4 regions of the Pelotomaculum schinkii genome follow, and region 4 is predicted to be linked to each of the others. Evidence: riboswitches for the same ligand, from Rfam matches in the RefSeq annotation. Region 4 holds a riboswitch; each other region holds the start of a gene.
What was found. Region 4 has a riboswitch for molybdenum cofactor ahead of fdhF (formate dehydrogenase subunit alpha). Riboswitches for the same ligand answer to the same signal wherever they lie in the genome.
Positions count from the first base shown of each region.

Region 1: it holds a riboswitch for molybdenum cofactor, as region 4 does, so the genes downstream of both, Psch_RS11110 (formate dehydrogenase accessory protein FdhE) here and fdhF (formate dehydrogenase subunit alpha) in region 4, are expected to answer to the same signal.
Region 2: it holds a riboswitch for molybdenum cofactor, as region 4 does, so the genes downstream of both, Psch_RS11130 (hydrogenase small subunit) here and fdhF (formate dehydrogenase subunit alpha) in region 4, are expected to answer to the same signal.
Region 3: it holds a riboswitch for molybdenum cofactor, as region 4 does, so the genes downstream of both, Psch_RS14405 (aldehyde dehydrogenase family protein) here and fdhF (formate dehydrogenase subunit alpha) in region 4, are expected to answer to the same signal.

Region 1 is NZ_QFGA01000002.1:18,567-26,597, forward strand. Features, by position in the region: gene fdnG (formate dehydrogenase-N subunit alpha) at 1-661, shown strand, start outside; gene Psch_RS11085 (4Fe-4S dicluster domain-containing protein) at 716-1,543, shown strand; gene nrfD (NrfD/PsrC family molybdoenzyme membrane anchor subunit) at 1,571-2,737, shown strand; gene hypA (hydrogenase nickel incorporation protein HypA) at 2,875-3,288, shown strand; gene Psch_RS11100 (P-loop NTPase) at 3,288-4,016, shown strand; gene Psch_RS11105 (HyaD/HybD family hydrogenase maturation endopeptidase) at 4,112-4,588, shown strand; molybdenum cofactor riboswitch at 4,645-4,765, shown strand; molybdenum cofactor riboswitch at 4,856-4,974, shown strand; gene Psch_RS11110 (formate dehydrogenase accessory protein FdhE) at 5,264-6,085, shown strand; gene Psch_RS11115 (4Fe-4S dicluster domain-containing protein) at 6,200-7,033, shown strand; gene nrfD (NrfD/PsrC family molybdoenzyme membrane anchor subunit) at 7,062-8,031, shown strand, end outside.
Region 2 is NZ_QFGA01000002.1:27,758-35,682, reverse strand. Features, by position in the region: gene nrfD (NrfD/PsrC family molybdoenzyme membrane anchor subunit) at 1-780, opposite strand, end outside; gene Psch_RS11140 (4Fe-4S dicluster domain-containing protein) at 813-1,628, opposite strand; gene Psch_RS11135 (nickel-dependent hydrogenase large subunit) at 1,670-3,115, opposite strand; gene Psch_RS11130 (hydrogenase small subunit) at 3,130-4,134, opposite strand; molybdenum cofactor riboswitch at 4,392-4,511, opposite strand; molybdenum cofactor riboswitch at 4,609-4,729, opposite strand; gene fdnG (formate dehydrogenase-N subunit alpha) at 5,627-7,925, opposite strand, start outside.
Region 3 is NZ_QFGA01000002.1:713,440-721,470, reverse strand. Features, by position in the region: gene Psch_RS14430 (FAD-binding oxidoreductase) at 1-247, shown strand, start outside; gene Psch_RS14425 (malonate decarboxylase subunit alpha) at 376-1,935, opposite strand; partial or broken gene Psch_RS21715 (acyl CoA:acetate/3-ketoacid CoA transferase) at 2,021-2,281, shown strand; gene Psch_RS14415 (cation:proton antiporter) at 2,375-3,625, opposite strand; gene Psch_RS14410 (cation:proton antiporter regulatory subunit) at 3,629-4,126, opposite strand; gene Psch_RS14405 (aldehyde dehydrogenase family protein) at 4,331-5,752, opposite strand; molybdenum cofactor riboswitch at 5,827-5,946, opposite strand; gene Psch_RS14400 (hypothetical protein) at 6,259-6,423, shown strand; gene Psch_RS14395 (hypothetical protein) at 6,744-7,211, shown strand; gene Psch_RS14390 (accessory gene regulator ArgB-like protein) at 7,208-7,864, shown strand; gene Psch_RS14385 (cyclic lactone autoinducer peptide) at 7,848-7,979, shown strand.
Region 4 is NZ_QFGA01000001.1:1,776,123-1,784,153, reverse strand. Features, by position in the region: gene amrS (AmmeMemoRadiSam system radical SAM enzyme) at 1-451, shown strand, start outside; gene Psch_RS08260 (hydrolase) at 506-976, opposite strand; gene Psch_RS08255 (spore coat protein) at 1,238-1,582, opposite strand; gene Psch_RS08250 (hypothetical protein) at 1,602-1,895, opposite strand; molybdenum cofactor riboswitch at 2,065-2,182, shown strand; molybdenum cofactor riboswitch at 2,268-2,387, shown strand; gene fdhF (formate dehydrogenase subunit alpha) at 2,583-5,261, shown strand; gene Psch_RS08240 (molybdopterin-binding protein) at 5,273-6,298, shown strand; gene Psch_RS08235 (molybdopterin molybdotransferase MoeA) at 6,325-7,533, shown strand; gene Psch_RS08230 (hypothetical protein) at 7,623-8,018, shown strand.

The sequences.
Region 1 (8,031 bases), on a different contig from region 4:
CAACAACGACGTGCCTGACTTCGGGTTTAAGGATGCCGCAACCGGGGCCTTTATTACTCCGGACAAGTCGGCCGTCAATTCCTTTATCATGACCACCGAAGGACAAGGGCGCCTGTTTGCTCCAACGGGTATGAAAGACGGGCCGTTGCCTGAGCACTACGAGCCGGTTGAAAGCCCGGTTAAAAATGCCATGGGCAAATACCAAAGCAACCCTCTGGCAACCAGGTACAAGGGTGACTTTGCCAGGCTGGCGGAAACAGCCAGCCCAGATTTCCCCTACATCGGCACCACACCACGTCTGGTCGAACACTATCAGAGCGGCGCCGTCACTAGAAACTGCCCCACCCTGGCTGAAATACAGCCGGAAATGTTCGCCCAGATTTCTTTAAGCCTGGCCAATAAGTTGGGCGTCAAACCCGGCGACTGGGTGCTGGTAAGCTCCGCGCGAGGCGAAATCAAATGCAGGGCCAATGTCATGCCTGTGGTTAAGCCGCTGCAAGTGGCCGGCAAGGAATTGGAAATAGTCAGTCTGCCATGGCACTGGGGTTACCAGGGAAGGGTACCGGGCGCATCTGCCAACGAGCTCTCTCCCGCAGTCGGTGATCCCAACACCATGATTCCCGAATCCAAGGCTTTCCTGGTTAATATCAGAAAAGCGTAGGTTCATAAAATTCTGCTCACGCTTTAACTCCAAGCAGAAACCGGAGGTGTTAAGATGTCGAAAGGTGTTTTGGTAGACGTTACCAGATGCATTGACTGCAAGAGCTGCATGGTCGCCTGCAAAGTATGGAACGATTTACCATCCAGAAAGACGGAGTTTTCAAATGACCTGGATGCGGGGCAATTAAATTCCGACACATATACGGTAGTAAACAACTGCATCAGTGAAAACGGCGGCGAGGTGGTCTGGCGCTTTGTCAAAAGACAGTGCATGCACTGCAAAGAGCCCGCCTGCGAGTCGGCCTGCTTCACCCACTCGTTCGTTAAAACCAAGGAAGGGGCGGTTATTTACAAGCCAACCGTGGTTGACCAGGACTACTGCGTGGGCTGCCGTTACTGCATGATCGCCTGCCCCTTTGGCGTACCGACGTTTCAGTGGGAAAAAGCATTCCCCTACGTTGAAAAATGTACTTTTTGCTATGAACGCACTCAGCAAGGCCTTAAAACCGCCTGTACCCAGGCCTGCCCCACCGGCGCTTTGAAATTCGGGGACAGGGAAGAACTGCTGGCCGAGGCCTGGCAGAGGATTAACAACAATCCCAACTACGTCAAGCATGTCTACGGAGAAAAAGAGTACGGCGGCACGTCCTGGCTGTATATTTCAGACGTCCCCTTCGCTCAGCTGGGCTTTAAGACAGAAGTATTCAACCGTCCTGTTACGGAAAAATCAATCCCCTCCTTGACCTGGGATGTGCTCAAGTGGACCCCCTACATCTTCGTCGGGTGGGGCGCCCTCTTGACCGCTATGCGCGCTTACACCAAGAGGCGCGCTGAGGTGCACAATGAGGAGGAAATGTACGGTCCTGTTGATCCCAAGGAGTAAATTTCAGTTAACTGGAGGTGAGAATATATGTACGGAAGAAATTGGAGCTTTAGAATTACCTGGTTCAGAATACTGTTGATCATATTAGTCCTTGGCGCGGCTGCAGCTTGCCTGTACCGTTTCATCTTCGGCCTAGGGGCTGTAACCAACCTGAGTGACCAGTGGCCCTGGGGCCTGTGGATTGGCTTTGACCTCCTGTGCGGCATCGCCTTGGCCGGCGGCGGCTTCAGTACGGCGCTGGTCGTCCACGTCCTGCACCGGGATAAATACCTCCCCATCGCCCGCGCAGCGCTGTTGACTTCCTTGCTTGGCTACATTATCTCCCTGGTCAGCCTCTTCCTGGATATCGGGAGATGGTTTAACTTCTGGAGGCCTTTCTTTTACTGGGGTTTCCACTCGGTATTGTTCGAAGTATTCTGGTGTATTTCACTATATACGACTATCCAGGTCCTGGAGTTTGGTGATATCTTCTTTGAGAAGGTGAAGTTCCCCGCTTTGAAAAAGATCCTGGGCTACATGATGACGCCGCTGCTGATCCTTGGCATCGTCCTGCCCAGCCTGCACCAATCCTCCCTGGGTTCGCTCTACATCGTTGCTATTGATAAGCTCTACCCACTGTGGTGGTCCATGCTGATCCCGTTCTTCTTCGTCTGGTCCGCTTTCTTCCTGGGGCCGGCCATGGTCACCGTTGAAGGCACCCTGGCGTCGAGAGCCTATGGACGTCAGCCAGAGTTGCCGGTATTTCAAAGCATGACCAAGCTGACCATGTGGATGATGATCATCTACTTTATAGTCAAGATGATCGATCTCAACTACCGTGGTGTGTTCGGGATGGCCTTCAACGGTTCTTACGAAAGCAACATGTTCTTAATCGAGATGATTGTCTTTGTCCTGCTGCCGATTTTCATGTATGCCATCCCCTCCATCCGTACCAAGCTGTGGGGGGTTGTAACGGCTTCTCTCCTGGTGGTAGTTGGTGTTGTGTTTAACCGCATGAATGTGGTCTTCACCGGGATGGCCAAGAGCGTGGGCGGCAGCTACTTCCCGAGCATCTGGGAATTCCTGATTACCATCGGCATGTGGAGCGCGCTGGCCCTGGCCTACCTGTTTATCGTAGAGAACTTCTCTATCCTGCCCAAGGAAGAGCATACTCACAGCACGCACACCAGCTACGGACCAAGCTTCCATGCTTAAATGCCAAGCAAAAGTGTCTTTTTTGGCGGGGGGATCACATCCCCCCATTTTTTCTTGTTTGTCCAAGCATGCTTACTTGTTTTATAATAAACAAAGAATGTACGCGATATAAAATACAAATACCGGAGATGGATATTATGCACGAATGGGCGCTGGCGGAATCCATAATCGTTACCGTCATGAAAGAATCCGAAAAAGAAAAACTAAGCAAGGTTTTTAAGGTTACGGTAAAAATCGGTGAATTACAGTCGATTGAACTTGATATTTTTAAATTCGCCCTGGAAAATATGGTTGAATTGTACAAACCTCCTGTGGACCTGGAAAATATTTACCTGGAGATAGACAGGTGCATCCTCAAGTGCAAGGTCTGCGGCAATATTTGGAACTACCGTGATACTCCCAAAGAACTGGCAGAGGACGAAAAAGAAGCTATCCATTTTGTGCCCGAAGTTGCCCATACTTATATGAGGTGCACCCAGTGCGGCAGTCCGGATTTTGAAATACTGCAGGGGCGCGGCGTGTGGATCGATTCAATAGAAGGGGAGAAATAATGGATCCAAGACTAAATATTATTAATAAAAGGTTGGGAAACATCAACAGGATCATTGCTGTCTCTGGCGGCAAGGGCGGCATCGGCAAAAGCCAAACCGCGGCAGCCCTGGCGCTATATCTGGCTAGTCAGAATTACCGGGTGGGTCTTTTGGATTTGGATTTTTGCGGTCCCTCTTCTCACGTAATCCTGGGGATTGAAGGGGTTTCCCCAGAGGAAGACATGGGCATCATACCACCGCTGGTCAACGGTATTCGTTTCATGTCAATCACGTTCTTCAGCGGTGGTCAACCTTCTCCGCTGCGCGGCGGAGAAATCTCCAATGCCATCATTGAAATACTGGCCATAACCCGTTGGGAGTCACTGGACTTTTTAATTGTTGATATGCCTCCCGGCACCGGTGACCCAACCCTGGATGTAATCCGCCTGATGGAGAGGGTTGAGTTTCTCCTGGTCACAACACCGTCACGGGTAGCCCGGGAAGTAATGAAAAAGGAATTATCGGTATTGAGGGAACTCCGCATCCCGGTCATCGGAGTCCTGGAGAACATGAAAATAAAAAAGGATTCCCCCGCCGGAGAGGCTCTGGCCGGCTTAAAGGTCCCCTTTCTAGGTTCAATTGACTTTGATGAAGACCTTGAGGAAGCCCTGGGTGACACTGATAAACTGCTGCATACCAATTTTATCAAACAGTTGGGCCAAATACTGAGCAATTCGAAGATCATATAATAAATTGAAATCGCACCTGCATCGGCTGGTATTTTCATGATACGTGGCGCCGCCATAGCGGCCCCTATAAACGCACCTGCGAGGATCTGCTGAAAATGGATCAAGAGAACAGCAAAAAAGTATTTGTTATCGGCGTTGGCAACCTGCTTCTGGGTGATGAGGGCATTGGCATACATCTCATCCGGGAGATGAAAAAGGAGCTTTTGCCTCGTAATGTCGAACTGGTCGATGGTGGCACCGCCGGGATTGACCTGCTGTACTGGCTGGAAGAAGCAGATTACGCTATCATAGTTGATTGCGTTGAAGCCGGGGCAGTGCCAGGAGCTATTTTTCGTGTTCCCGGAGATGAGCTGCTTATTGAATCCACAGGCCAGCTCATCTCCCTGCACGATATTAATCTTAGCGAAGTATTATTATTAGCGACTAAAATGAATAAGCTTCCCCCTACGATAATTTTTGGTATCCAGCCTGAGGTTATCGGTTACCAAACCGAGCTGTCACCAACCCTTCAAAACACACTCCCCCGTTTGATGCAACTTATAAAAAAGGAAATATTAAAAATTTTTGCATAAAAAATATTTTGTATTATTGTAATTTAGAAGGAATTTTAGATATTTAGTGGAAAATTATCATTATATTTCTCCGAGCCGGGTTATAACCTAAGCAATTGGTATGGTTTACCGGCCGTTAGGGTGCACCGGGAAACTGTTGGGCCTCCCATTGTGGAAAGGAGATCTCCTAAGCAAAGGTAAAACTTTGTCCTTTTCACATTGGACAAAGTTTTTTTGCTTTTAGAGCTATTGATATAGCTTTGCAATAATTAATGTTTTTTGAAAAATATCATTATGTTTCTCCGAGCCAGTTACAACCTAAACAATTGGATGGTTTTCTGGCCGTTAGGGTTCACCGGGAAACTGTTGGGCCTCCCATTGTGGAAAGGAGATCTTTAAACAAAGGTAAAACTTTGTCCTTTTCACGTTGGATAAAGCTTTACCTTTATGTTTTTAGAGGTATTTATCCATTCTAAATCTTATAAATAGCGCTACTAGAGTCTTATCCGTAAGGGGTCCTCTTTAAAGAAATGGTTAGTTGGATTTTGGCAGCCTAAATGCGGCCAAATGTGAAGCATGGTTCATATACAACTGTTTAAAGGGGGTGCATATATAAACACATATAACTTGTTGAGTATTTTGTTAATTCATTCACAAGGAGGGTTCTGGAAAACTCATAGAAAGTGAGCGTTTAGAATGACAAACAATACGGTTCAGCAAATGCTTATTGATTTCAACAAGGAGTTTACAAAGATTGTTCTTCCGGATGATGCAGTTACGGTTGTTAGGCCGCAGGCTGGGTTATTAAAGTCGTTAAGGGAAAATGATGTGCCTATAATAAAGGTCTGCCCACCGCAGGCAAATGCGGATATGTTTTTTGATGTTTTAAAAGACGTTGCAGGCATCGTTGTAAAGCATAAACCGGACTTGGAGGGTGATATAAACAAAATTTTAAGCGCTTTACCGGCTGCCGCTGAGGCAAGAGAACTTTTTGTTATGCAGGCCTTCACACCTGGTACAAACCTGCTGGAATCTTTCAATGAGGAATTATCCCCTGAAAGCTTAGGCTTTATCTTAAACCATGTGGTCAAACCGTTTATGAAGCAGTACGCACGTAAGGTCTCTACTTTTTTTGCCCCTGAACAATGGCTAAAAGGCGCCTGCCCGGTTTGCGGCGGCAAACCCACCCTGGCACTGCTTGAAAAGGAAGAAGGGAAGAGATATCTGTACTGCGGTATGTGTGAGGCAAGATGGAGATTCCAGCGCCTGGGCTGCCCTTACTGCTCCAGTAATGAATCGCGGTTCTTCAGCGTGGAAGGAATGGAGCAATACCGCGTTTATTATTGCGACAACTGTCACGGCTATATAAAAACTCTCAATGAGGCCATGATGTTTGACAGCAGCAATTTGGATTTATTCTGGGAAGACATCAATACTGTCCACCTGGACCTATTGGCGTTGCAGGAAGGCTATGTTAATCAACCAGTTGAAATTACTGCAGCACAGCCAACGTCATAACACCCAGCGTCGGGGATCCCAAAATGATGATCCCGGAATAAAAAGCTTTCATCTGCAACGTGAAGAAGTCTAGAAATAACACCTTAAATCAAAGCAGAAACCGGAGGTGTAACGATGTCAAAGAGTGTCCTGGTGGATATTACCAGGTGTATCGGCTGCCGCAGCTGCATGGTTTCGTGCAAGTCATGGAACGACCTGCCGGCCGAGCCGAGCGAGTTCTCCAACAACTGGGACAGCCCGGGGAAATTAAGCGCCGATACCTGGACCAACGTAAGCTCCTATGTGCTCGAAGAAGGCGACCAGCTCAAGTGGCGCTTCGTTAAAAGACAATGCATGCACTGCAATGAGCCAGCCTGTGAGTCGGCGTGCTTTACCCACTCATTTGTCAAGACTAAAGAAGGGGCGGTTATTTACAAGCCTACCGAACTGAATGAGGACTACTGCGTCGGCTGCCGCTACTGCATGATCGCCTGCCCCTTTGACGTACCCGGCTTCCAGTGGGATAAGGCTCTTCCGTACGTGCAAAAGTGCCGTTTTTGTTACGACCGCACGAAGGAAGAAGGACTTGAGCCGGCATGTGTAACGGCATGCCTCACAGGCGCCTTAACCTACGGGGAAAGGGATGAAATGCTGGCACTGGCACAGGACAGGATGAGCAAAGACCCCAGGTACATTAAACATATCTACGGAGAAAAAGAATACGGCGGTACTTCCTGGCTGTATATATCGGATGTACCCTTTGATCAAATCGGCTTCAAGACGGAAGTATTCAACCGCCCTGTAACGCAAAGGTCAATCCCCTCCTTGACCTGGGATGTGCTCAAGTGGACTCCCTACATCTTCGTCGGTTGGGGCGCCCTCCTGACCGCCATGCGGGCTTATACCAAGAGACGGGCTGAGGTGCATAACGAGGAAGACTTGTACGGGCCTGTCGATCCCAAAGAATAGAATTTTAGATAAATGGAGGTGAGAATGTATGTATGGAAGGAATTGGAGCTTTAGAATTACCTGGTTCAGAATACTGTTGATTATGTTAATGCTTGGCGCTGTGGCGGCTGCCCTGTACCGTTTTGTCTTCGGTCTGGGAGCGGTCACCAACTTGAGCGACCAGTGGCCCTGGGGCCTGTGGATCGGGTTTGACCTCCTGTGCGGTATCGCCCTGGCGGGCGGCGGTTTCAGCACGGCGCTGATTGTACACGTCCTGCACCGGGATAAGTACCTGCCCATTGCCCGGGCCGCGCTTTTAACTTCCTTGCTTGGCTATATTATCTCCCTGGTCAGCCTTTTCCTGGATATCGGACGTTGGTATAACTTCTGGAGGCCTTTCTTCTACTGGGGTTTCCACTCGGTATTGTTCGAAGTGTTCTGGTGTATTTCGCTGTATACCACTATCCAGGTCCTGGAGTTTGGCGACATCTTCTTCGAGAAGGTGAAATTTCCGGCTTTAAAAAAGCTCCTGGGGTACATGATGACGCCGCTTTTAATCCTCGGTATTGTTCTACCCAGCCTGCACCAGTCCTCACTGGGCTCGCTCTACATCGTTGCGGTTGATAAGCTGTATCCCCTGTGGTGGTCCATGATCATACCCTTCTTCTTCGTCTGGTCCGCCTTCTTCCTGGGGCCGGCCATGGTCACTATTGAAGGCACCCTGGCGTCGAGGGCTTACGGACGGCAGCCGGAACTGCCTGTCTTTCAAAGCATGACCAAGATAACCATGTGGATGATGATCATTTACTTTATCGTCAAGATGATCGATCTGAACTACCGTGGCGTTTTCGGGATGGCCTTCAACGGCTCTTTCGAGAGCAACATGTTTTTAATCGAGATGATTGTCTTTATCCTGCTGCCTATTTTCATGTATGCCATTCCTGCCATCCGCACCAAGCTGTGGGGTGTTGTTACGGCTTCTCTCCTGGTGGTAGTCGGTGTAGTGTTCAACCGCATGA
Region 2 (7,925 bases), on a different contig from region 4:
ATCGATCATCTTGACGATAAAGTAAATGATCATCATCCACATGGTCACCTTGGTCATGCTTTGGAATACAGGCAGCTCCGGATTCCTTCCATAAGCTTTCGCCGCCAGGGTGCCTTCAACGGTGACCATGGCCGGCCCCAGGAAGAAAGCGGACCAGACGAAGAAGAACGGGATCAGCATGGACCACCACAGGGGATAGAGTTTATCAACTGCAACGATATAGAGCGAACCCAGGGAGGACTGGTGCAGGCTGGGCAGGACGATGCCAAGGATCAACAGCGGCGTCATCATGTAGCCCAGGATCTTTTTCAAAGCGGGGAACTTCACCTTCTCGAAGAAGATGTCCCCAAACTCCAGGACCTGGATTGTTGTGTAAAGTGCAATGCACCAGAACACTTCGAACAATACCGAGTGGAAACCCCAGTAAAAGAAAGGCCTCCAGAAGTTAAACCATCTCCCGATATCCAGGAAGAGGCTGACCAGGGAGATAATGTATCCCAACAAGGAAGTTAACAGTGCGGCGCGAGCGATGGGCAGATACTTATCTTTATGGAGGACATGTACAATCAAGGCTGTGCTGAAACCGCCGCCCGCCAGAGCGATCCCGCATAAGAGGTCAAAGCCGATCCACAGGCCCCAGGGCCAATCATTGTTCAAGTTGGTTACCGCGCCCAAGCCGTAGATGAAACGGTATAAGGCAGCCGCAACCGCGCCAAGTACAAATAGTATGAGCAGTATTCTAAACCATGTAATTCTAAAACTCCAGTTTCTTCCGTACACCTATTCTCACCTCCAGTATCTAAAAATAGTTTTTATTCCTTGGGATCGACGGGAGCGTACATTTCGGCTTCATTATGCCCCTCTTCTTTCGGCTTGGTGAAGAATCTCATTGCCGTAAGCAGGGCGCCCCAGCCGACAAAAATATAGGGAGTCCACTTGAGCACATCCCAGGTATAAGATGGTATCGATTTTTGCGTTGCATTGGTGCGGAAACCAAGCTGTTCAAACGGTACGTCTGAAATATACATCCAGGATGTGCCGCCGTATTCCTTTTCCCCGTAGATTTGATTGACATAGCCGGGATTGCTGTTTATTCTCTGCCTGGCCTCGGCAAGGAGCTCTTCCTGGTTGCCGTACTTCAAGGCGCCGGTGGGGCAGGCGGTGATACAGGCGGGCCGTTCGTTCTCCAGCAGGCGGTCGTAGCAAAAACGGCATTTTTGGACGTACGGGAACGTTTTTTCATACTGGAACTTGGGTATGTTGAAGGGACACGCAATCATGCAGTAGCGGCAACCCACGCAGTAATCCTTGTCCAATTCGGTGGGTTTATAAATAACCGCGCCTTCCTCGGTCTTTTCGAAGGAATGGGTAAAGCAGGCGGACTCGCAGGCCGGCTCGTTGCAGTGCATGCACTGCCTTTTGACAAACCGCCACTTGCGCTGGTTCCCCTCGCCGACAATGTGGCAGCTAATCCTGGTCCAGGTATCGGAATCGAGATCGACGGGGGCGTCCCACTGATTTGTATTTTGGGACGTTTTAACGGGCAGGTCATTCCATGTCTTGCAGGCTGTCACACAGCTCCGGCAGCCGATGCATTTGCTAATGTCTACCAAAACGCCATTGGACATCTTTGCACCTCCTATTTCCGCTCGGACTTAATACATGGTAATTAGACGATAAAGCTCATCGGTTCTTTGGAAACACCCTTGATTTCCAGTACATGGACCGCGCAGGCAATGCATGGGTCAAAGGCCCGGACGATACGCGCCAGTTCAATCGGGTTATGCGGATCTTTCACCTGTGTTCCCACCAGGGCCTCCTCGACCGGACCGCGCTGGCCGCGGTCGTCCCGCGGGCCGCAGTTCCAGGTTGTAGGCACCACAGCCTGGTAGTTCTCAATTTTGTAATCTTTGATGGTAATCCAGTGCCCCAGGGCGCCGCGGGACGCCTCGTGCAGACCCATGCCCGACCCTTCCTTGGGAATATCGAAGGGTTCATAACAGGGTTGGCCCGGCGCCAACTGGTCAAGCCATTCCACCATGGCCGCTGCCACCTGGGCTGTTTCCAGGGCGCGGGCGAAGTGCCTGCCCAAAACTGAAAACGCTTTATCTCCCAACTCCATAACGTCTTTCTGTTTGTTAACGACCTGCCGCGACAATGGGCCGACTTCATAGGGCATGCCGTCATAACGCGGCGCTTTGAGCCAGGAATAGGCGTCTTTTTTGCCCGGCGCCGGTACGGTCGCGCCATCCCCGGGGTATTTGCCGGTCGATTTGTCGTCGTACCAGGAATATTTAACTTCCTCGGTAATCTTTTTAGGGTCCATGGGCGCGTACTGGCCTTTGGTGTAGATACCGCGCCTGAAAAGCTGTTGTTGTCCATCCGGGTCCAACTGGTCGGTTAACCGGAAAGCGCCGTAGGCCAGCAGGTTTTTGCAGCCTGCTCCGATGGTGAACCAATCGTCATATGCGCCTGCTACAGCCAGGACATCCGGGACATATACGTCGTTGATAAAGGAAGTTATTTCCACGAGGTAAGCCTTGAACTGAGTAATTTTCTCCGGCGTGACGGTTTCCGTTACCCCGCCTGCCGTGTAGGCGGTAACGTGCGGCATTTTGGCCCCGAATACGGCGCCCATTTCATGCGCCTTTTTGCGGATGTCCAAAGCCTGGATATAGTGCTCCACGGCTTTGTCGTTGATTTCCTTGGGCAGCCGGTAGTCACCCTCATACCGGGGGATGAAAGGGGCGGTATCCGGACCCTTAACGTAATCAAGGGCGGTCAGATGGTAAAAGTGCAGGATGTGTGACATCAGGTAGTTTGAGCCTTGAATCAAGTTGCGCAAAATCCTGCCGTTGGCAGGCGGGGTGACGTTAAAGGCGTCGTCCAGGCACAAGATGGAGGCGGTGCCGTGCGCGATGGGGCAGACGCCGCAGATCCGCTGGACCAGGTGGCAGGCGTCGCGGGGATCCCGCCCTCTGGCGATTATTTCCAGACCGCGGAATAGAGTGCCGCTCGACTTGGCGTCAATGACCCGGCCGTTTTCAATCTCTGCTTCAATTTTCAGGTGCCCTTCTATCCGGGTTACCGGATCAATAATAATACGTTGTACCACTGCTTCATTTCACCTCACTCAGCAAGTTTTCTGCTAGCTCTGTTCTTTTCCAAAAACTCTGTTTTCTGGGGATTCAAATAGGCTGCAGCAGCCGCTGTTTTGTTCGTTAAGGGATAAACGCCGTAAATTGGTGAGGACATATCGGGGAATGTCGGTTCCGAGCAGGCATAGCAAGGGGCGCCGGCCTTAACACACCAGTTGACGTTGTTGTTCCAGCCGCGGGTGGGGCAGTCGGACATAGCCACAAAGCCCTTGCAGCCCAACAGGGCCAGGCAGCCCTCATCTCCGATGAAACGCGCGAACCTGCCTGCGTCAAAATGTTCACGCCTTAAGCAGCTTTCATGTATTGGTTTCGGGAAAAACATCTTGGGCCGTCCATACCGGTCCAGTTCCGGGATCTCGCCGTATGTCAATATATATACCACGGTGCCCAGGAAATGGTCCGGCTGCATCGGGCACAGGGAGATATTGATCACCTTTTTTTCGTCAACGATCTTATTTACTCCCACGACTCCGGTGGGATTGGGGGCTGCGCCGGGAATACCTCCGTATGATGCGCACTGGCCGGCGGCAATCACGGCCTTGGCCGCTTTGCCCAGTACATTTACCGCGTGCAGCATGGTTATTTCCCGCCCGTCCTTTTCAGCGATGGTACAATAAACACCGTCGTTGTTAAGGGGGATGGCGCCTTCAACAACCAGTATAAACTGATCCTTGTATTTGGTGGCGGCTTCGTCCAGGATCTCAGCGATGAGGTGGCCGGACCCGGCAGAAATATTCGGGTGATATTTTAAGCTGATAATATCGAGAAGTACTTTTTCAATTGCGGGGTCAACGCTGTTTAACAAAGATACGGAACATCCGGTACAGCTGGCCCCCTGCAGCCAGATCACCGGCGGTTTGCCTTCGGCTGCCAGAGCCAGTGTTTTCTCAAGATCAGGTCCGACAATTGTGAGCAGGCTTGCCCCCACCGCAGAGCTCATACATAGCTTAATAAATTCACGCCTGGTTAAACTCAAGTCCTTATCCCTCCCTGTAAATGAATTAATAAAGTCCCGGTAAGTTATGTGTCTCTATGCACCCCCTTTAACCGGTTACTTGGAAACCAGTCTCATATTTGGCCGCATCTGAGCTGCCAAATTTAACGCATCGTTTCACGAAAGAGGACTCCTTATGGCTGGAACTCCAGTATCGATATTTTAAATGATTAAGAATCATTAAATGCCTCTAAAAGGAAAGGTAAAACTTTGTCCAATGTGAAAAGAACAAAGTTCTACCTTTGCTTACGAGATCTCCTTTCCACAATGGGAGGCCCAACAGTTTCCCGATGGACCCTAACGGCCAGCAAACCATACCAATTGCTTAGGTTGTACCTGGCTCGGAGAACATAATGATATTTTTCAAAAAACATTACTTATAACAAAGCTATATCATATCAATATCTTTAAAAGGAAAGGTAAAACTTTGTCCAATGTGAAAAGGACAAAGTTTTATCTTTGCTTAAGAGATCTCCTTTCCACAATGGGAGGCTCAACAGTTTCCCGGTGAACCCTAACGGCCGGTAAACCATACCAATTGCTTAGGTTATAACCTGGCTCGGAGAAATATAATGATAATTTTCCACTAAATATTTAAAATTCCTTCTAAATTACAATAATATAAAATATTTTTTATGTAAAAATTTTTAATATTTCCTTTTTGATAAGTTGGATCAAACGGTGGAGTGTATTTTGAAGGGTTGGTGACAGCTCAGTTTGGTAACCGATAACCTCAGGCTGGACGCCAAAAATTATAATGGGGGGAAGTGTATTCATTTTAGTTGCTCATAATAATACTTCGCTTAGATTAATATCCTGCAGGGAGATGAGCTGGCCTGTGGATTCAATAAGCAGCTCATCTCCGGGAACACGAAAAATAGCTCCTGGTTCCCCCCCTGCTGCTACGCAATATGGCGGAGAGGGTGGGATTCGAACCCACGAGACCGCTCATCACGGTCTACTCGATTTCGAGTTCTGTGGAGGGCCTTTCGGGCATTTTCAGCTGTTGACGGGAAGTGTTCAGTATTACCGACTTATGCTATTTCCTAACCCTAATATTTTCCCTCTAATTATGATTATCTCTATGTAATATCACCCATTACGGCAACTAATCGGCGGCTCAATGGCTCCTTTTTCCGCTATGCCCAATACGGGGAACCTGAAGGTATACTCCATTTCCAGAAAGTCATCTCCCTTCCTGTGAAAAAAGCTCCTAAAACGTCGGTACCCCCTCTTACACCGGAGGCCATGAAGCATTTATTATTAAAAATATTTTAGGTGATGTGAAAAAAGGCTGATTTCCACAATGAAGTTATGACAAAACAAAAACAGCGCCAACCGCTATGTTTCAAGTGGTTACGCTGTTTTTTTCTTTGTCTTTCCTGCAAAAGTCAGGCTGTTGCTTTAAGGATACCATAAAACATGATTAATTACTAAGGTTATTTAGGTCCGCTCGTTAGTCTTAAGCTAATAGTTATGCTTTTCTAATGTTAACTAAAAAAGATTTGTATTCCGGAACAACGACGTTAGCATCACCGATAAAAGGTGTTAAATCGTTCCCAATGCTTCCCTTGGATAATCCCATGTAGCCCCAGCTCCATGGCAAGGAAACAATTTCAATGGGACTGCCGTTTACAATTAAGGGTTTAACAATCGGTAAAACATTGGCCTTCATTTTTATTTCCGCCCGGGCGCTGCTTACAATTATCTCATCTCCAGGTTTTATTCCCAAATTACCGGCTAAAGTCGGCGATATGGTGGCAAATTGTTCCGGCATCAATTCTACCAGCATGGGGCTGTTTCTGGTTCTTACCCCGGTTTGATAATGTTCAATGTAATGGACGGTTGTAGCCACGTAAGGGAACTCTTTGCTGCCGGTTTCGGCCAATTTAGCAAATTCGCCTCCCCATCTCTTAGCCATAGGATTGTTTTGCTGCTTACTAATTAAATTTTTTACCGGGCTTTCCACCGGTTCGTAGTGTTCCGGCATAGGACCTTCTTTCAAGCCGGCAGGAACAAAGAAGCGCGCCTGCCCTTCAGGAAGCATAATAAAAGGAGCATTGGCTGTCTTTTCCGGTGGTACCGGCGCTTTTGTAGCCGCGTCCGTGATGCCGAAATCGGGAACATCGTTGGCAATCCACTTTGTTCCGTCCCAGACCATATAGGGTTTATCCTTTTTCCAGGGCCGTCCGGCCGGGTCAGCCGAACAACGGTTATAAACAATGCGCCGATTCACAGGCCAGGCAAAGGTCCATTTCGGATATACGCCAAGCCCGCTTTTATCCTCCGTACCATGCCTTTTGGTAGCGGGTATCTTTAACAACGGGTCTTGCTCATTGGGGTCAACGTAATAATAACCGGCGTAAACCCATATACCGCAGGCCGTAGAACCATCATCTTTCAGGTCGCCGAAAGTACCTAAAACCCGGCCGTCCGCCACATTATAACCGTTCATTTCAATCGCTATTTTTTCTATATCCGGCCCGTCCTGTCCCGGCTTATCATAATTCCAAACCATGTTTAAAATAGGATCGGTAAATTTGCCGCCGCTACGGTATTCCTGGCGGACAGCCTTAAATATCCGGTCGGCAATCCAGAGACTGCTTTTTGCCTGTCCGGGCGGCTCAACAGCCTTCCAGCGCCATTGAATATGGCGTGAACTGTTTGTTCTCGTGCCTTCTGATTCGTATATGAGAGCGCCCGGCAGCACAAAAACTTCAGTTTTTATATCCGCCGGGTTTACTCCTGGACGCTTCCAGAAAGCTGCTGTTTCGTTTTCAAATAAATCAACACAGACCATCCAGTCCGCGTTTTCCAGGGCCTTGGCCTCGTGAGAAGCATCCGGCCCGGCTACGGAAGGATTTTCAGCCCAGCAAAAGACGCCTTTAATATGTCCTTCCGCCAGGGAGACGTAGGAAGACATGTGGGAATGGTCTTTCCCGTCTGATTTAGGCAGCCAGTCATAGCAAAAGTCATTTTCTTTGGCGGCTTTTTCCCCGTACCAGGCCTTGAGCAGGCTGGCCAGGAACTTGGGTTTGTTGGACCAGTATCCCGTCTTGGGCGTTTCCACCGCCAGGTAGTCCTTATACGTGGGATGTTTTGTCGCATCGGGGACATTGAGATAGCCCGTAATATTATTCCACAGCATTCCCACGTCACAGGCGCCCTGAACATTTGACTGCCCCCGCTGGGGGTTAAGGCCGCCACCGGGCAGGCCTACATTGCCCAGCAAGAGCTGCACCATGGTAGTTGCCCGTGTGTTTTGAGTTCCGTAACTGTGCTGGGTGATTCCCAGTACGTAAATTAAATTGCCTGCCACATCCGGTTTTCCCGACTCGCAATAAGTAGCGTAAGCTTTTTGTAAAATATCTTCCGGGGTTCCCGTGACTTTGCTGACCGTTTTGATGTCATAGCGGGAAACATGCTTTTTCATGATTTGCCAGACGCACCGGGGATCCTGCAAAGTGGGGTCTTTTTTAATATTATCGCCGTCTTTTTGGTAAGCCCAGCTGGCGGTGTTATAGGATAGTTTGCCGTCTTTTTCCTCTAAACCGGAAAAAACACCATCCGCAAAATTATAATCGGGACTGATTAAGTAAGAAGCATTGGTATAGTTATGCACGTACTCGTGTTGGTAAAGATCATTTTCAACGGCGTAGTTAATCAGACCGTAAAGAAAGGCAATGTCTGTCCCCGGACGCAAAGGAACGTAAATATCTGCCTTGGCCGCTGTTTTGGTAAACCTCGGGTCAACGACAATCATTTTGGCTCCT
Region 3 (8,031 bases), on a different contig from region 4:
TATCAAACATGGATATTACACGTCATTACTGGGTTCCCACCAGCCCCTGTATTTGACCGGGCCCAAGTTAGGACCGAATTACCACGAGTGGATGCTGAAAATCAAGGCGGAACTTGACCCGCTATGGGTATGCCACCCGCCGGTTCCCCTCGGCACCGACGAGTTCGTAGAACGGGCGCCCTGGATGATGGAAATTAAGGATTGGGAAACACCAAAATATCCCGAGGAATGGCCCAATAAAAAGTAATAGTCAATTAGTGACAACTTGATAAGTAACTACAGTTATTGCCTGGGGGCCGGCAAAAGGCCCCCAGGATGCTCGTATCAACTAAATTTGAAATCAATATTCCTGCTAGTCAGACCAAAGACCTAACGCTATTCCTTGAATAGTTCAGGATCCATCAGTTTAGGACCGCCGTCAGGTATTATTAATTTAAACTCACACTGGTCAAGTATCTGTGTTTGAATATCTATACCCGGAGCAACCTCTTCAAGAACCATGCCTCTTTTATCTCGTCTTATTACGCATCTTTCTGTAATAAATACAATATCGTTGCCTTTTTTCAGCGATTCCTCAGCAACAAAAGTTGTCTTATCACATTTTTTGATAAACTTTTTGAATTTCCCTTCTTTTACAATTATCACTTTGCCATTTTCAATTTTGGTTTCTATCCCAACGGCTGTAAATGTGCCTATAAAGATCAAATGCTTTGATGACAAAGAAATATTAGCAAATCCGCCTACCCCGCCAATTTTTCCATTTAGATGACTCGTGTTTACATTACCTTTTTCATCGACCTCGCTCAATCCAAAAATTCCCGCGTCGAGGTTTCCTCCGTCAAATAAGCTGAAATGATCACCATGATCACATAAAGCTTCTACATTCCAGCTGCATCCGAAATCCTTTCCCAAGGCAGGGACTCCTCCTATGCATCCTGTTTCGGTAATCATTGTAACCATATCGCTTTGCCCCATTTCATTCAGGACATTTGGGATAGATGTTGGCATGCCAATTCCGAAATTTATTACGTATCCAGGTTTAAATTCCTTTATAGCTCTTCTGCACATAACTTTCACATCGTTTAACGGCATTGGCTTAATTTCTTCCAATTCGGCAATTGCTTCACCTGTGAATGCTGGATTATATCCATCTTTATTGCTTCTAATCCAGTTCTGCATAATTTCGTCAGGCTTTTCCGCAACCACAATATAATCAATATATATACCCGGAACCTTGACCATTCGAGGATGTATTTGATTGACTTCGACTATTTTTTCTACCTGACATATTACTATTCCACCGTTTGCTTTTACCGCCTGTGCTTGTGAAAGTAGTCCAATATTTATAGGCTCCTTTTCACAGCTTATATTTCCGTGTTTATCAGCCGTCGTAGCTCGCATGAGACCTATATTTAATTTGGGAAGCGTATAGTAAAGGTATTCTTCACCCATAAAATCAGGAACATATTTAACGAGATCTTCACCTTTATCTATTGTAAGTTGATTTAATTTACCGCCGTCATTTCTCGGATCCATAAATGTGCCAAGTCCAACCTTTGACATGGCGCCATTCATGCCTCTGCCGATCTCCCGGTACATCTGATAAAAAACTCCTAGCGGCAGCATCCAGCCCATAATTTTATTATCAGTTATTTTCTTTGCAAGATCCGGACATACACTCACGAATGATGAAATACTTTTCGTCATCATTCCTTCATGCAAATATTGAGATTCTGCAGTCGGTGAAGTAAAATTACCTCCTCCAGATGCTCTGATAGAGGTAATGTTCTTTGGATGTCCTTCACGTAAAAAACGTTCCTCTATAGCATCCACGATTTCCTGAGGCCATCCGGTAAGACCATCGACTCCTGTAACTATTACATCCCCGTCATTAATCAGATTTGCAGCTTCTTTTGAAGTTATTATTTGAGCCATATTATCACCCCTTTACATTTTCGGTTTTATTGTACCATTTTTTGTACTATTATTACACATCTTAATATGGACTATAGTAGCTTGTGAGCAGATTGCCTTCAGCGGGAAGTACGCGCAAAGTATTAACAAGCCTGCCATGTATATTACAGAACGGGCTGTATTTAAACTTGAAAAGGAAGGCATGACCCTAATCGAGATTGCGCCCGGCAGCGATCTGGAAAAAGACGTTTTGGCCCACATGGATATCAAACCGGTTCTATCACCTGATTTGAAGCTGATGCCGGAGGGAATATTTCAACCTGAATGGGGTCAATTAAAAGAAATAATCAACCAAAAGACCAGCTAAGGAGAAAGGACGACGATTCAGTCGTCCTTTCTGTGCGCGACGGGCAGTGCGCCTCCAACTGGACTTAAATATATAAGAGTTTCTCTTTATTTGTCAGTAACTTTCTGCGACTGCTTTCTTTTGTTTTTGCTTTGGTTTTTCTTTGTCTTTTAATGCGGGCCATCTGAATATTCGACTCAGGCTGATGTAGATCCACCTGGATTCCTTGGTCAACAAAGGTCCCAGCACTGCTAAAATAAGGACATAAAGAGCCGCAAAAGGTTGCAGGATAGGCAACAGACCTCCGGCCATGGCGAGTTTTGCTAAAATAATGGAGAACTCACCACGCGATGTTATGGTCAAGCCTACATTGGTAGAGGCCATATGGGAATATCCAGACATACGGCCGGCGATCATCCCGGAGGCAAAGTTGCCGGTTAATGTCAAGCCAACAGCCGCTAAAGCAGGCAAGACAGCCCCACCAAGAGCAAGGGGATCGATGCTGAGCCCAAAACTAAAGAAAAATATTGCCCCAAATAAGTCTCGAAAGGGAACCACAAGCTTATCAATCCGTTCCCGGTGCTCAGTCTCACCAAGTACCAGACCCACCAACAAGGCCCCGATAGCTTCTGCAACATGGATGGTTTCCGAGAACCCGGCAATGATTACAAGAATTGCAAACAACACCAGCATAAATACTTCATCAGAGGGAATATTTAATAATCTGTTTAACTGTGAGAGAAGCTTACGTCCCAGGAAGACAATTCCAATAATAAATCCCAGCGCCAGTCCTGCTGAAGCCAATACATTCATGGTAGACGTTGCCCCAGTTAAGACAAGGCCTGATACAACAGAAAGATAAACAGCTACAAAAACATCCTGAAACATCATAAGGCCAAGGATCATTTCTGTCTCCGGCCTAACCGTACGCTTTAAGTCAACAATCATTTTGGCAACGATGGCGCTTGACGAGATTGTTGTAATCCCTGCCACGATTAAGATTTCCTTAAACGGCCATCCCAGTAAAAAGGGCAACAGCAATCCGAGGGTCAGGTTGATTGCCATGTAAATAATTCCACCCCGAATAATGGAACGGCCCGCCTTTACCAGCCTTCCGACGGAGAACTCGAGTCCCAGGTGAAACAAAAGAAAGAGTATACCCAAACGTCCCAGGAATTCAATTAATGGAGCACTATCTATGAAGCGAAAATCAAGAACCCCAAAATGTGGCGTTTGTGGTCCAACAAGCATCCCGGCCAGTATTAACAACGGTACAATTGAAAACCGCAAGCGGGAGGATAATAGGCCGGCAAACGCAATAATGCCCAGGGCCAGCCCAACTTCAAAGAGCAAATGCTGCTCCACTACCTAAAGACTCCCGTGCTGGATTAAGTGTTTACAGGCTTTTACCTTTGCCCTCTCGCCCAATATCACCAGGGTTGCCCCTTCCCTGATTATTTGCTCCGGCCCGGGATTGATTATTTTGATCTGGTCACGTTTCACAATAGCAATAATAGTGGCGCCTGTTCTTTTGCGAATGCCCAAATCGCCGATCGTCATACCAGCCGATTTGGCGCCCGGCTCAACTTTGTACCATTCAATAAACATTTCATCAAAACACACATCAACCGATTCCAAATCCCTCGGCATATAGGACATGCCGCCGATAATACCTGCCACACGGCGGGCCTCGGCATCATCAAGTGTAACCATTGATATGCTTTCTTCGGGGTCATCGTTATCAAAATGATAGATTTCACGCCTTCCGTCATCGTGAATAACAACAACGAGCTTATCTCCACTGCGTGTATTGATTTGAAACTTTCGTCCGATTCCGGGAAGGTCTGACTCTCGAATTAAATCCATACTATCCCCCATTGGTATAATTGTATTTTATTCTTATTTTGTCTTATTTAAATTATACAATAAAACTATAGCTGAAGCACTTGTATTGTATATTTTGTCATGTACTGGTGAAGTAATCATAAAGAAATATTATAAGAAGCAAAACCCCGGCACTTTGGCCGGGTAGTTCTGGGACGGTTGGGTATATTCTTGCTGATGCCGGCACTAGAGTTTTATCACAACGACTTTTTCTTCAGTCATCTCCTCTATTGCATAACGAGGCCCCTCTTTACCTGTGCCGCTTTCCTTCCAGCCGCCATAGGGCATAAGGTCTGTACGGAAGGTAGAAACATCATTTATAATTACCCCGCCGGCTTCCAGTCCTTCAGCGCAACGGCATGCAATCTCAAGGGAATTAGTAAACACACCCGCTTGCAGTCCATAACGGGAATCATTGGCTAAAGCGATGGCTTCATCAATTGTATCATAGGCAATAATGCAGAAAACGGGGGCAAAAATCTCATTACAAACGCACTTCATTTCAGGAAGAACATTGGTTAATATGGTAGGTTCCAGGAACGGTCCGCGGCGGCGGCCGCCAATCAATATCTCGGCGCCTCCGGCAACGGCTTCATGAATCCATTCCTCAGCCCTTGCTGATTCATTTTCACTGATCATGGAACCTAAATCGTTGGCTGGCTCCAAAGGATCGCCGACTTTTAAGGTCCCGGTCAGGGAGACAGCCCGCCTGCAAAACGCATCATAAACCGGGCGGTGAACATATACCCGCTGCACGGATATACATACCTGCCCCGCGTTGGCAAAGGCAAAACGGACACAGGCCTCAGCCGCTGCGTTTATATCCGCGTCACTATGCACTATCGTGGGTGAGTTGGCGCCAAGTTCCAGGGAAATAGGCCTTAAGCCAACTGAAGTCTTAAGCTTTATCCCCACCTCAGAACTTCCTGTAAAACTATAGTAAGCAATACGCTTGTCTCTGGCCAGGGCGTCGCCGACCAAAGCGCCAGGCCCCATAACCATATTTAAGCAGCCTGCAGGCAAGCCGGCCTCCGCCATGATCTCGCACAATTTGGCCCCGATGATGGGAGTTGCACTGGCCGGCTTATAAACGACAGTATTTCCAGCTGCGATGGCCGGGCCAATTTTATGACAGGTAAGGTTGAGTGGAAAATTAAAGGGTGTAATGGCGCAGACCACCCCCCGGGGGACGCGTATGGTCCATGCCCGGCGGTTTTCATTGCCGGGAGAACCGGCGATAGGAACGATTTCTCCTTTGATCCGTTTGCTTTCTTCTGCGGAAATCAATAGCGTCTGGGAAGCGCGGGCAACTTCTCCCATTGCCTCTTTAATGTTTTTCCCAACCTCCTGAGAAATTATGGAGGCCAGTTCGCTTTGCCGGTCCATTAATAGTTCGCTTGCTTTTTTGAGTATCTCAAAGCGACTGTAAGGAGATAACTTCTTCGTCCTGGACGCTTCCAGCGCAGCGGCAACAGCAGCATCAACTTCCGCCGGTCCGGCTAAAAAAAACTCAGCTATAGCTTTACCGGTTGCCTTGTTTATTACTTTTTCCTTCTGCCTGGTAGTCATCCAGTTTCCATTGATAAATAAACAGACTTCTTGAACCACTATCCCAATCCTCCAACAAGTTTGAAATTTTTCTTGCAAAAACAAAAACCGCACGCACGTGCGGTAAAAAAGCATAGCAAAAAAAACATGCTCCTTTCCACACGGGAGGCTTGCCCGTTTCCAAGCAAACCCTATCGGTCCGGGACCATAGCGCTTCATACCTTAGGTCTCCGGACTCGGAGTAACAAAAAGTAAATTCTATGCATATTGAATAAAACCTTTATTCTGTCAAAACATTTATGCTGTAAACTTTTACCTTCTACCGCCCTTGTTTTGGTTCTGACCGACTGTAGTAAACTTAGGCCCGCCATTTGAGACGGTTTTTTCGCGGGATATCGCCTCGCTCTCCGGAGCGGGGCTTTTTGTGCTTTATGGTTATTATTCCAGGTTCTGTGGCCGGAGCTTTTTTCTTGGAATTATTAATGAATTACAATCGTATGTCATAGTATATTTTAAGACAAGGGTAGTCAGGAATTCATTTCAAAAAAAGGAGGGAGCATATACCGGTGGTAATTGGGAAGGAAAAAGAATACAACTGCCGCATAGAAATCGAAGATAGTATTGTTGTGATAATTTGCGGAGAAATTGAGACCGATCAATTGAAAAAATGCCTTAAAACAGTTGAAGAAACAGAGGCAATAAAAATATTAGCAAGTGAGGAAAAACAATAAACTTTGCCCCCTCTATGGAGGGGTTTTCCATCTGGCTGAGCGGGATAACCAATATCCCCCGGCGGATATTTCCACCATGAAACAATGTGTTTTGTTAGGGATCCGGATGAACCAATCCGGTTTTTTTTATTTTTATAGAAATATGGTATGGACAATCCAAAGAGACGTATAGAAACCAGTCAACTCATGAGGAGTGTATGGTCCCCGGAATAATGTCGAGATTTATCGAAATGTGTCTGAATATTTTAAGTTATATTGCTAGGTGATATCAGCTTTTTGTCGAAACAATAAGTAAGACGTCTTGTGAGTGAGGCAGACCCATGGACACAAAATTTGTTTGGTTTCTGCTGCAGGGCATCCCCGAAATGACTGGCACATTTGCCTTAGTGTTAGCTATTTTAAGGGTCCCGATCAGGTGGCTGCTTGTTATACCCACAGCAACTATCATTTGTATAGCCATATATCTAATTAGGACAGCCGGCGCGTCTTTTGGGGTGCACACGGCGTTCTTAATCCTTTCCATGGTTGTTCTATTGTGCAAAGCAACCAGATCAAAATTATCAAGTGTATTTATTGCTTCTTTTGTCACTGAAGCAATAGTAGCGACAGTTGAATCATTAAACAACATCATATTTTCACACTTTTTAGATTTAAATATAAGCACCCTGCCGGACACGAATTGGGTTCTGTGGAAAATGATTGGCTTCCCGCAGAATGTAGTTATAATTCTGCTCGCGATCTTGTACGCGAAGTTTAAAAGACCCAGGGAGGGTATGTGGAGAGTATGAGTTACATGGCCGTCAGCAGGCGCTTGGCAAGCTACTTGCGCGCGAAAACCGGCGCTTCCCAGGAAAAAGAAATGGTCCTGGCCTATGCCACCGACATCATCATCATCAACTCGCTAAACCTCTCCGCTATATTGCTGATCGGCTTTTTGCTGGGGATTTTACCGGCCACTATTGCCATCCTGGCCACTTTATTTTTATTCCGGCACACCGCCGGCGGCGCGCACTCCGACTCTCCCTGGCGGTGCGCTTTCATTACAATATTGTCGACTACCTTAATGTCTTTGGGCGCTATGTTTTTTCCCAAATACAGTCAAATTGGTCTTGATATCATCGCTTTACTTGCATTATTAATAGGTTTTACCGCGATCATTAAATTAGCTCCGGTTGACAACCCCGCCGCGCCGATTGTTTCACCGGTCAGACGGAAAAAACTTAAAATATACTCCCTGTTGGTTTTTTTGCTGGCTGCAGCAATCACGATCATATTGCGCGACAGTGTCTGGGAACACGCCAAAGTGGTACAGGCAAGCCTCGCTTTTTGTCTCATCTGGGTCAGTTTTATGTTGACCGGGCCTGGACATCAATTGATGAATTTTATTGACCGCACCTTTATTTTGAGACAAGGAGGTGAAAAAAATGAAGGGTTTGGCTAATAAGCTGTTTCTTTTGGCGGTAACGGTGATGACATTCCTCGCCGGGATAGCTTCCGCCAGCGCTTGTGGTTTTGGCCAATACCAGCCTGAAGTCCCTGAATCTCTCAGAAAATAATACATAAAAAGGGGTGGGCAGCCACCTCTTTTTATGATATCTGTTAAAGGGG
Region 4 (8,031 bases):
GGACCACTATTACCGTAAGAATTGTGCGGGAAGGCTGGAGCCGGTCCTGCGCACGGTGGAAATCGCGCATGGCAAGTGCCATGTCGAGCTGACCACCCTGCTGGTAACCGGGTTAAATGACACTCCGGAGGAAATCAGCCGCCTGGTGGACTGGGTAGCCTCCCTTGACCGGGAGATCCCGCTGCATTTCTCCCGCTACTTCCCCAACTTTGAGGTGGACCTGCCGCCCACCCCCCTGGAGACCTTGGAGCGGGCACGGGAGACAGCCTTAGAGAAGCTGTCGTATGTATACATCGGCAATGCCCCAAACCTGGGCGCGAGCGACACGGTATGCCCGGACTGCGGTGAGAAACTGATTGAGAGATTTGGCTACAGCACGAAGCTCTCAGGCCTGGACGGCAAAAACTGCCGCCGCTGCGGTAGGGAAATCCGGATTAAAGGTATAACTTAATAACTTCGTTGCCCATGCCGCAAGCGGCGCCACGTATCATGAAAACTTACTATTTTACTTAATCCTTGCCGGGTCCTTTGTAGCCAGCAGTTTGTCATGTGCAGTTAAGCGGGCATCGATTTTTTTTATGTCGCCCCAAATATAGCTCACTTCTTTTTTGATCTCGCCGACATCGTGTCTTAATTTACGCTGTCCCTGCTCTAATCGTATTTGGCTTTGTTCTACCCGGTCCAGGCGATCATGCAATGACTGCTGTCCTTCTGCTAATATCTTTTGTCCTTCCGCTAACGCTATTTGTCCATCTTCCAGCGACCTTTGTCCATCTTCCAGATATCTTTGTCTTTCTTCCAGCGACCTTTGCCTTTCTTCCAGTGACCTTTGTCCATTTTCCAGTGAGCTTTGTCTTTCTTCTAATGCTGTTTGTCGTTTTTCTAATGCCTTTTGTCCTTCTCCAACGGCTTGAACGCTTCCGGTAAGAGCCTGCAGTTGTTGTAAGACCAGTTCTTGAAATTTATCATTATCCACAAAATAGCCTCCTTTCGATACTTCAGATACTCTCCTGTGGTCGTGATACCCCTCATGTCAAATCTATAAATTTCGTTTACGGCAAAGGATTTTCCTGCAAATACCATAATATAAATTCAGTTTCCAGCTTATTCCTGAGAGTGCTTGTGCCGGCGCATGATCTGGCAGGGAACCAACTTATCAATTACTTATCAATTAATTAAGGTCTGTTTTAATCCAAATACTAAGACACCTGGCGGCTGCCAGGTGTCTTAGCCGACCTTACTGCATCACCATGCCGCCGTAAGGGAACTGGTTCTGGTAACCTGCGAACTGCTGGTGAGTCTGCTGCAACTTTTGCGGCTGCTCTATTTCAAGCGAGTACCAGCCCTTGCGAAACATAAGATTGTACATGTCTCTGGTATGGGCGTGGGTTTCAATAAGCATATTCACAACGTCCTGGTGCAGCGCATGGTGGCTGGCTTCCCGGCTGAAAACGTTGAAGTTGTCAGTCAGGTATTTTAAGCTTGACAGAGTATCGTTGAGCATGTCGCGGTCGTTCATTTGCGGCCCTTTAGGCTGGGCCATATTGGCCTGGGGATTTTGTATTTTATTTTGCTGGTTCATGGATTCACTTCACCCTTTCTTAGCGATTTGCCGTATTAGCCGGATTAACATGGTTCAAAAGCCTCAGATAGTGGTGCATATGGAGCTGCCCCACTCGATCTAAAGCAGCCTTGATTTCGGGGTCCACGGCCTCTCTGGAAAAATGGAAGCACTTCTTCATGGAGGTCAATTCCCAGGTCATGGCGTCCTGCAGGTACAGGCTGTCTTTGGTTGAGATGACTTTTGGGGGTTCCGGCATTACTTGCGCTTGCTGAAACTGGTTTTGCTGAAACTGACTTTGTTGAAACTGGTTGGATGGCTGATACATGTTCATCTGCACTCTTTCATCACTCCATTTCTACTTTTTAAGTATTGTTTACCGTGTTTGTAAATTTATTCAGCGCAGGAAGACCATGAGTTGGTTATATAAAATAAAAAATAACCACTAACTTAAATAAATTTATTGAATCTTGCAGGAATTCTAATATTAACTGTAGAAAATTTGCATAGTTAATCTCCGAGTCTGTAAGCCTTAGCCGCAGGTATGGTTGTCAGGCCGTTAGGGTGCATTGGGAAACTGATGCGCCTCCCATTGTGGAAAGGAGAAAATGGCTTTATTTGCCGTAAAGCTTTGTCCTTTTTACAAATGGGACAGGGCTTTTTTCTTGTTTATAGCGGCCGCACATTGCCGCGCATGACTGCTTCTTTTAAAATTGCTCTCCTAGCCACCTAACCTACAGCTGTAAAGCCATGGTTATTGGCCGTTAGGGCGCTCTGAGAAATTGGCGCGCCTTCCGTTGCGAAAAGGAGAACATAGCTTTATTTTCACTCTAAAGCTTTGCCCTTTTCAGATGGGGACAAAGCTTTTTATTATGTTGGGGAGAGGGTGGTGCTATAATTTAATGCTAAATTTTAACTGATGTTCAGCGAAAACAACACGGTCGCCTGGTTGTAAGTGGTGCAGATATGTAGATGTTGCAATTGTAATTGTGCAGGTTGGAATCTGAGAGGAGGGGTAATATTGGAGCTTGTCAAGCTAAGTATCAATGGAAATGAAGTTGAAGTTCCGGCAGGTACCACGATCCTCAAAGCCGCCCAACAAATGGGGATAGACATCCCGCATCTTTGTTTTGAGGATGGCTTGAGTTCGGTTGGGGCGTGCCGGTTGTGTGTCGTGGAAGTGAAAGGAGCGCGCAGTCTGGTGGCCTCGTGTGCGGCAGCCGTGGCCCCTGGCATGGTGGTGGAAACGCATTCACCTGATGTGATGGAGGCAAGGCGGACCATCCTCGATTTGCTGATTGCCAACCACCCGCTGGATTGCCTTACCTGCGAAAAAGCCGGCGAATGCAAGCTGGCGGATTATTGCTATGAATATGGGGTCAAGGAAAGCACCTTCAAGGGAGAAAAGCACGCTTACCTGCTTGAAACGACCAATCCCTTTATCGTTCGTGATATGAACAAGTGTATTTTGTGCGGCAAGTGTGTCCGGGCCTGTGACGAGGTCACCGGTCAAAACACCCTGGATTTTGCCTACAGGGGCTTCAATGCCAAAACGACCACTGCTTTTGAAGATGAACTGGTGGAGTCGGACTGTGTTTTCTGCGGCCAGTGTGTTTCCGTCTGTCCGACCGGGGCGCTGACCGAAAAACAAATGCACGGCAAAGGCCGCCGCTGGGAGTTCCAAAGAGTCAAAACGACCTGTCCGTTCTGCGGCACCGGCTGTAACTTTGACCTTTGCGTAAAGGACGGTGAAGTGATAGGCGTAAGCTCCAACCCCAGCAGTGTGGTAAACGGCAAGGCTCTCTGCGTCAAGGGGAGGTTTGGCTGGGATTTCGTGAAAAACGAAAAGCGTCTCACCACGCCGCTGGTGAAAAAAGACGGCGAATTTGTCCCCGCCTCCTGGGATGAGGCGCTGGACCTGATTTCTACCCGCCTTGCCGGCATCAAAGAGAAATACGGTCCGGACTCTTTTGCGGCCTTAAGTTCCGCCAGGTGTACCAATGAGGAAAACTACCTGGTGCAAAAATTTACGAGGACGGTGATGGGCACAAACAACGTCGACCACTGTGCCCGTACCTGACACGCCCCCACCGTGGCCGGTTTGGCCACAACGTTTGGCAGTGGCGCCATGACCAATTCTATTCATGATATTACCAACCATGCCCAGTTATTGATGCTGATAGGGACCAATACTACCGAAGCGCACCCGATTATAGGGTATAAAATGAGGCAGGCGGCGCGCAAAGGCGCGAAGCTGATCGTGGTTGACCCGCGGCGTATCGACCTGGCGGAGGAAGCCGACTACTGGCTGCGCATTAAGCCGGGTACAGACATTCCCTTTTTAAACGGACTCATGCATATCATTATTAACGAGGACCTGCACGATAAGGAATTCATCGCCAATCGGACCGAGAACTTTGAAGTGCTTAAGGAAACCGTCAAAAACTACCCGCCCGAGTATGTTTCCAGCCTTACCGGCATAACGGTGGAAGACCTGTACGCGGTGGCGCGCCTTTACGCTACAACGGATAGGGCGATGCTGTTCTATACGCTGGGGATTACGGAGCACATCTGCGGCACCCACAACGTGATGAGTGTGGCCAACTTGGCCATGTTGACCGGACACCTGGGCCGGCCCGGCACCGGGGTAAACCCGATCAGGGGCCAGAACAACGTGCAGGGCGCCTGCGACATGGGAGCGCTCCCGAACGTCTTCTCCGGCTACCAAAAGGTAATCGACCCCGCTGTCAGGGCCAAGTTCGAAAAGGCCTGGGGCGTGGAGCTGCCCGGCAAAGTGGGCCTGATGATTCCGGAAATGTTTGAGAAGGCCCACGAAGGGAAAGTCAAAGCCATGTATATCCTTGGTGAGAACCCCGTCCTGACCGATCCCAACAGCAACGAAATCCGCGCCGCCCTGGAGAAGCTTGACTTTCTGGTGGTCCAGGAGCTTTTCCTGACTGAAACGGCGGAATATGCCGATGTCATCCTCCCGGCGGCAAGTTTTGCCGAAACCGACGGGACTTTTACCAGCACCGAACGCCGGGTGCAAAGGGTCCGCAAGGCGATCAAACCCGTGCCGGGACAGACGAACTGGCAGACCATCATGGCCCTGAGCGCCAAGATGGGCTATCCCATGGGTTACAACAGCCCGGAAGAAATATGGATGGAAATGGCATCCCTCTCGCCGTCCATGGCCGGGATCACTTATGAGCGGCTGGAAGAACGCGGCATCCAGTGGCCCTGTCCGTCGCTCGAGCATCCGGGCACACCTGTCCTGCACGGTACGACGTTCAGCCACGGCAAGGGGATCTTCCAGGGCATCGATCATATTCCGCCCGCCGAAATGCCGGATGAAGAATATCCTTTCCTGCTCTCCACCGGCCGGATCCTGCAGCACTATAACGTGACCACTCCTTATTCAACCGGCATTCACAGCATGTGGTCGGAAGAGCAATCCGAACTGCATCCGCAGGACGCCGCGCGGCTGCAGGTGACAACCGGCGATAAAGTCAAGGTATTTTCCCGCCGGGGGCAGCTTACCACGAAAATTAAAGTTACGGACCGGGTGCCGCCGGGAATGATCTGGATGTCGTTCCACTACACGGCAAGCCCGGCGAACGCTCTGACCAGCCACGGTTTGGACCCCATTACGAAAACCGGTGAGTATAAGGTCGCTGCCGCAAGAATAGAGAAGATCTAGGAGGTTATTGCATGCGGAAGGTGCCGGTGACGGAAGCGGTTGGCATGATCCTGTGTCATGACATTACAAAAATTGTTCCCGGCTGCGAAAAGGGACGCGCATACCAAAAAGGCCAGGTTGTAACGACCGAGGATATCCCCAAACTCCTGGATCTGGGCAAGAAACACATCTATGTATGGGAGCCGGAGGACGACCTTGTCCACGAGGATGAGGCCGCCTTGAGTCTGGCGCGGCATGCCGCCGGGCCGGGCCTCTACTGGGATCAGCCAAATCAGGGCCGGGTCAATATCCGTGCGGCGCGTGAGGGTCTCTTAAAAGTACAGGCGAGCCGTTTATATAGGGCCAACAGCCTGGAGGATATTGTCATGGCTACTTTGCACAACAACAGGGTTGTGTGCAAAGAGCAGGTCGTTGCCGGTACCAGGGTCATACCGCTGGCAGTCCGGCGTCAGATCCTGGAGGAGGCCGAAAAAATCTGCAGCGAGCCCGGCCCGCTCTTATCTGTAAAGCCCTTTCAACCACTTTGGGTGGGGATTGTCACAACGGGCAGCGAGGTTTATTCAGGGCGCATTCAAGATGGCTTTTGCAGCGTTATCAAGAAGAAGATCGCTCCTTTCGGCGCCAGGCTGCTCGGTCAGATTATTGTGCCGGACGATCCGGATGTGATTTCCAAGGAAATCCGCATGTTGATAGCTGATGGAGCGGGGCTGGTTATGGTTACCGGCGGGATGTCGGTAGATCCGGACGACGTGACTCCCGCCGGGATCAGGGCCAGCGGAGCCGAGGTCGTCACCTACGGGGCTCCGTCGCTGCCCGGCGCCATGTTTATGCTGGCTTACCTGGGACATGTGCCGGTATGCGGCCTGCCCGGCTGCGTCATGTTCAACAACTCTACCATCTTTGATCTCATCCTGCCGCGCATTTTCGCCGGCGAACGCATCAGCCGCCCCGAAATCGTGGCGCTGGGACACGGCGGCCTGTGTGAGGAATGCGAGGCTTGTAGATACCCGGCCTGCTCTTTCGGCAAGGCTACCTGAAGGCAGCGCCGCGGGGAGGAGTTTTTGTGCTGCGAAATGTGAAACTTGAAGAGGCTCAGGATATCTTACTGAGCCTCACAGCTCCTTTACCGGGGGAGACGGTTCCCCTGCTGCAGGCCCTGGGGCGTGTCGCCGCCCGGGACTTGTATGCCGATCAAAGCTTGCCTCCCTGCCCGCAGGCGGTGGTGGACGGCTACGCGGTGTGCGCCGGCGTTAACAGCTGTGGGGGTGGGGGCTATGTGGTTAAAGAGCGTCTGAGTCCCGGCAAAACAGCGACCTCCCCTCTGAGTTCAGGCCAGGCCGCATATGTTGCGACAGGATGCGCTTTGCCGGCCGGTACCACAGCCGTTGTCCCGCATGAAATTGCGAGGCTTTCGGGAGAGCGGGTTGTTTTCACGGAAGAAGTCCTGCAGGGCGATAACATCAGAGAGCCGGGAGAGGATTTCCAGGCCGGCTCCCTGCTGGTATCGCGCGGTACTCGCCTCAGCCCCGGCCTCACCAGCGTGCTGGCGGCATTCGGGAAGAGCAATGTCACGGTTTTCCGGCGGCCCAAGGTCGCGGTGCTCAGTCTGGGCGGTGGCGTCGTGTCTTACCACAATATACCCGAACCAGGCCAGCTCAGGGACAGCAACGGTCCCCTTATAGCCGCGCTGGCGCTGGAGGACGGGGGACAGGTGACCAATGTGGAGGTGAGCGGCGGCGAGAGCGCCGCATGCCTCAAGGAGCACCTGGAAAACCTGATGCAGCAAGCCGATCTGGTAATTACCACCGGGGGAGCCGCATCAGGGGATGACGACCAGGCTACCTATATGCTGAAGAATATAGGAGCTCATTTGCTTTTCTGGGGAATAAAAATAAAACCGGGCAGCCACAGCGGAGCGGCCATAGTCAACAACAAAATTATTATTGCGCTCTCCGGCAACCCGGCAGCTTGCGCGGCCGGCTACCACCTGCTCGCCGGCCCTGTCTTACGTGCCCTGCAGGAGCTGCCGCCATATCCGAAGGTTTTATCTGCAACATGTACCAACTCTTTTCATAAAGAGGGAGGTCCCCGCCGGTTTCTGCAGGGGTATGCGGTGTGTGATGACAAGGGGTGGAGCGTAACCATATTGCCGGGCCAGAAGTCAAGCATGCTCCAGGCGCTAACTAGATCAAACGCTTTAATTGACCTCCCGGCGGGCAGCCCGCCAGTGGAAAAAGACCAAGAAGTGTCCATTATCCTACTATACTCTTAAGGAAGCAGGGGGACGGTTCTTTTGCTTCCCAAAGGAAGCAAAAGAACCGTCCCCCTGCTTCCTTAAGACAATCATGGGAAGTGATATCCATGGTCAATCAACAGCGTCGCGCTATTATTGAAGGTATTGCGCTTGATTCCCTGCTGAAAGGTTGCACGGACTCAGAAGCCATCAGTATGCTGTTCTGGAAATTATCGTCCCTGGATCCTCCGGTAAGCTATGAAGAGCAACTATTATTCTGTGCTTTTTATCGTATATACGAAAGCTATCTTAATGCAAAGATCACAAGTACTGAAAAAGCTTTTGAAATCCTCGGCATATCTATCAGTAAATTAAACATGTCGCAGAGCAGAATAATTAAGGAAGCTAAATTGTCCTATTGGAAGCAATATAATGAGCTGTCGCATGATCTAAAAAAATTATTATTTCACGCGTATGAAATCGGCAGAAAGAAAAAGGCGTTAAGTTATATATGCAAATATTAGGAAGCAGGGGGAC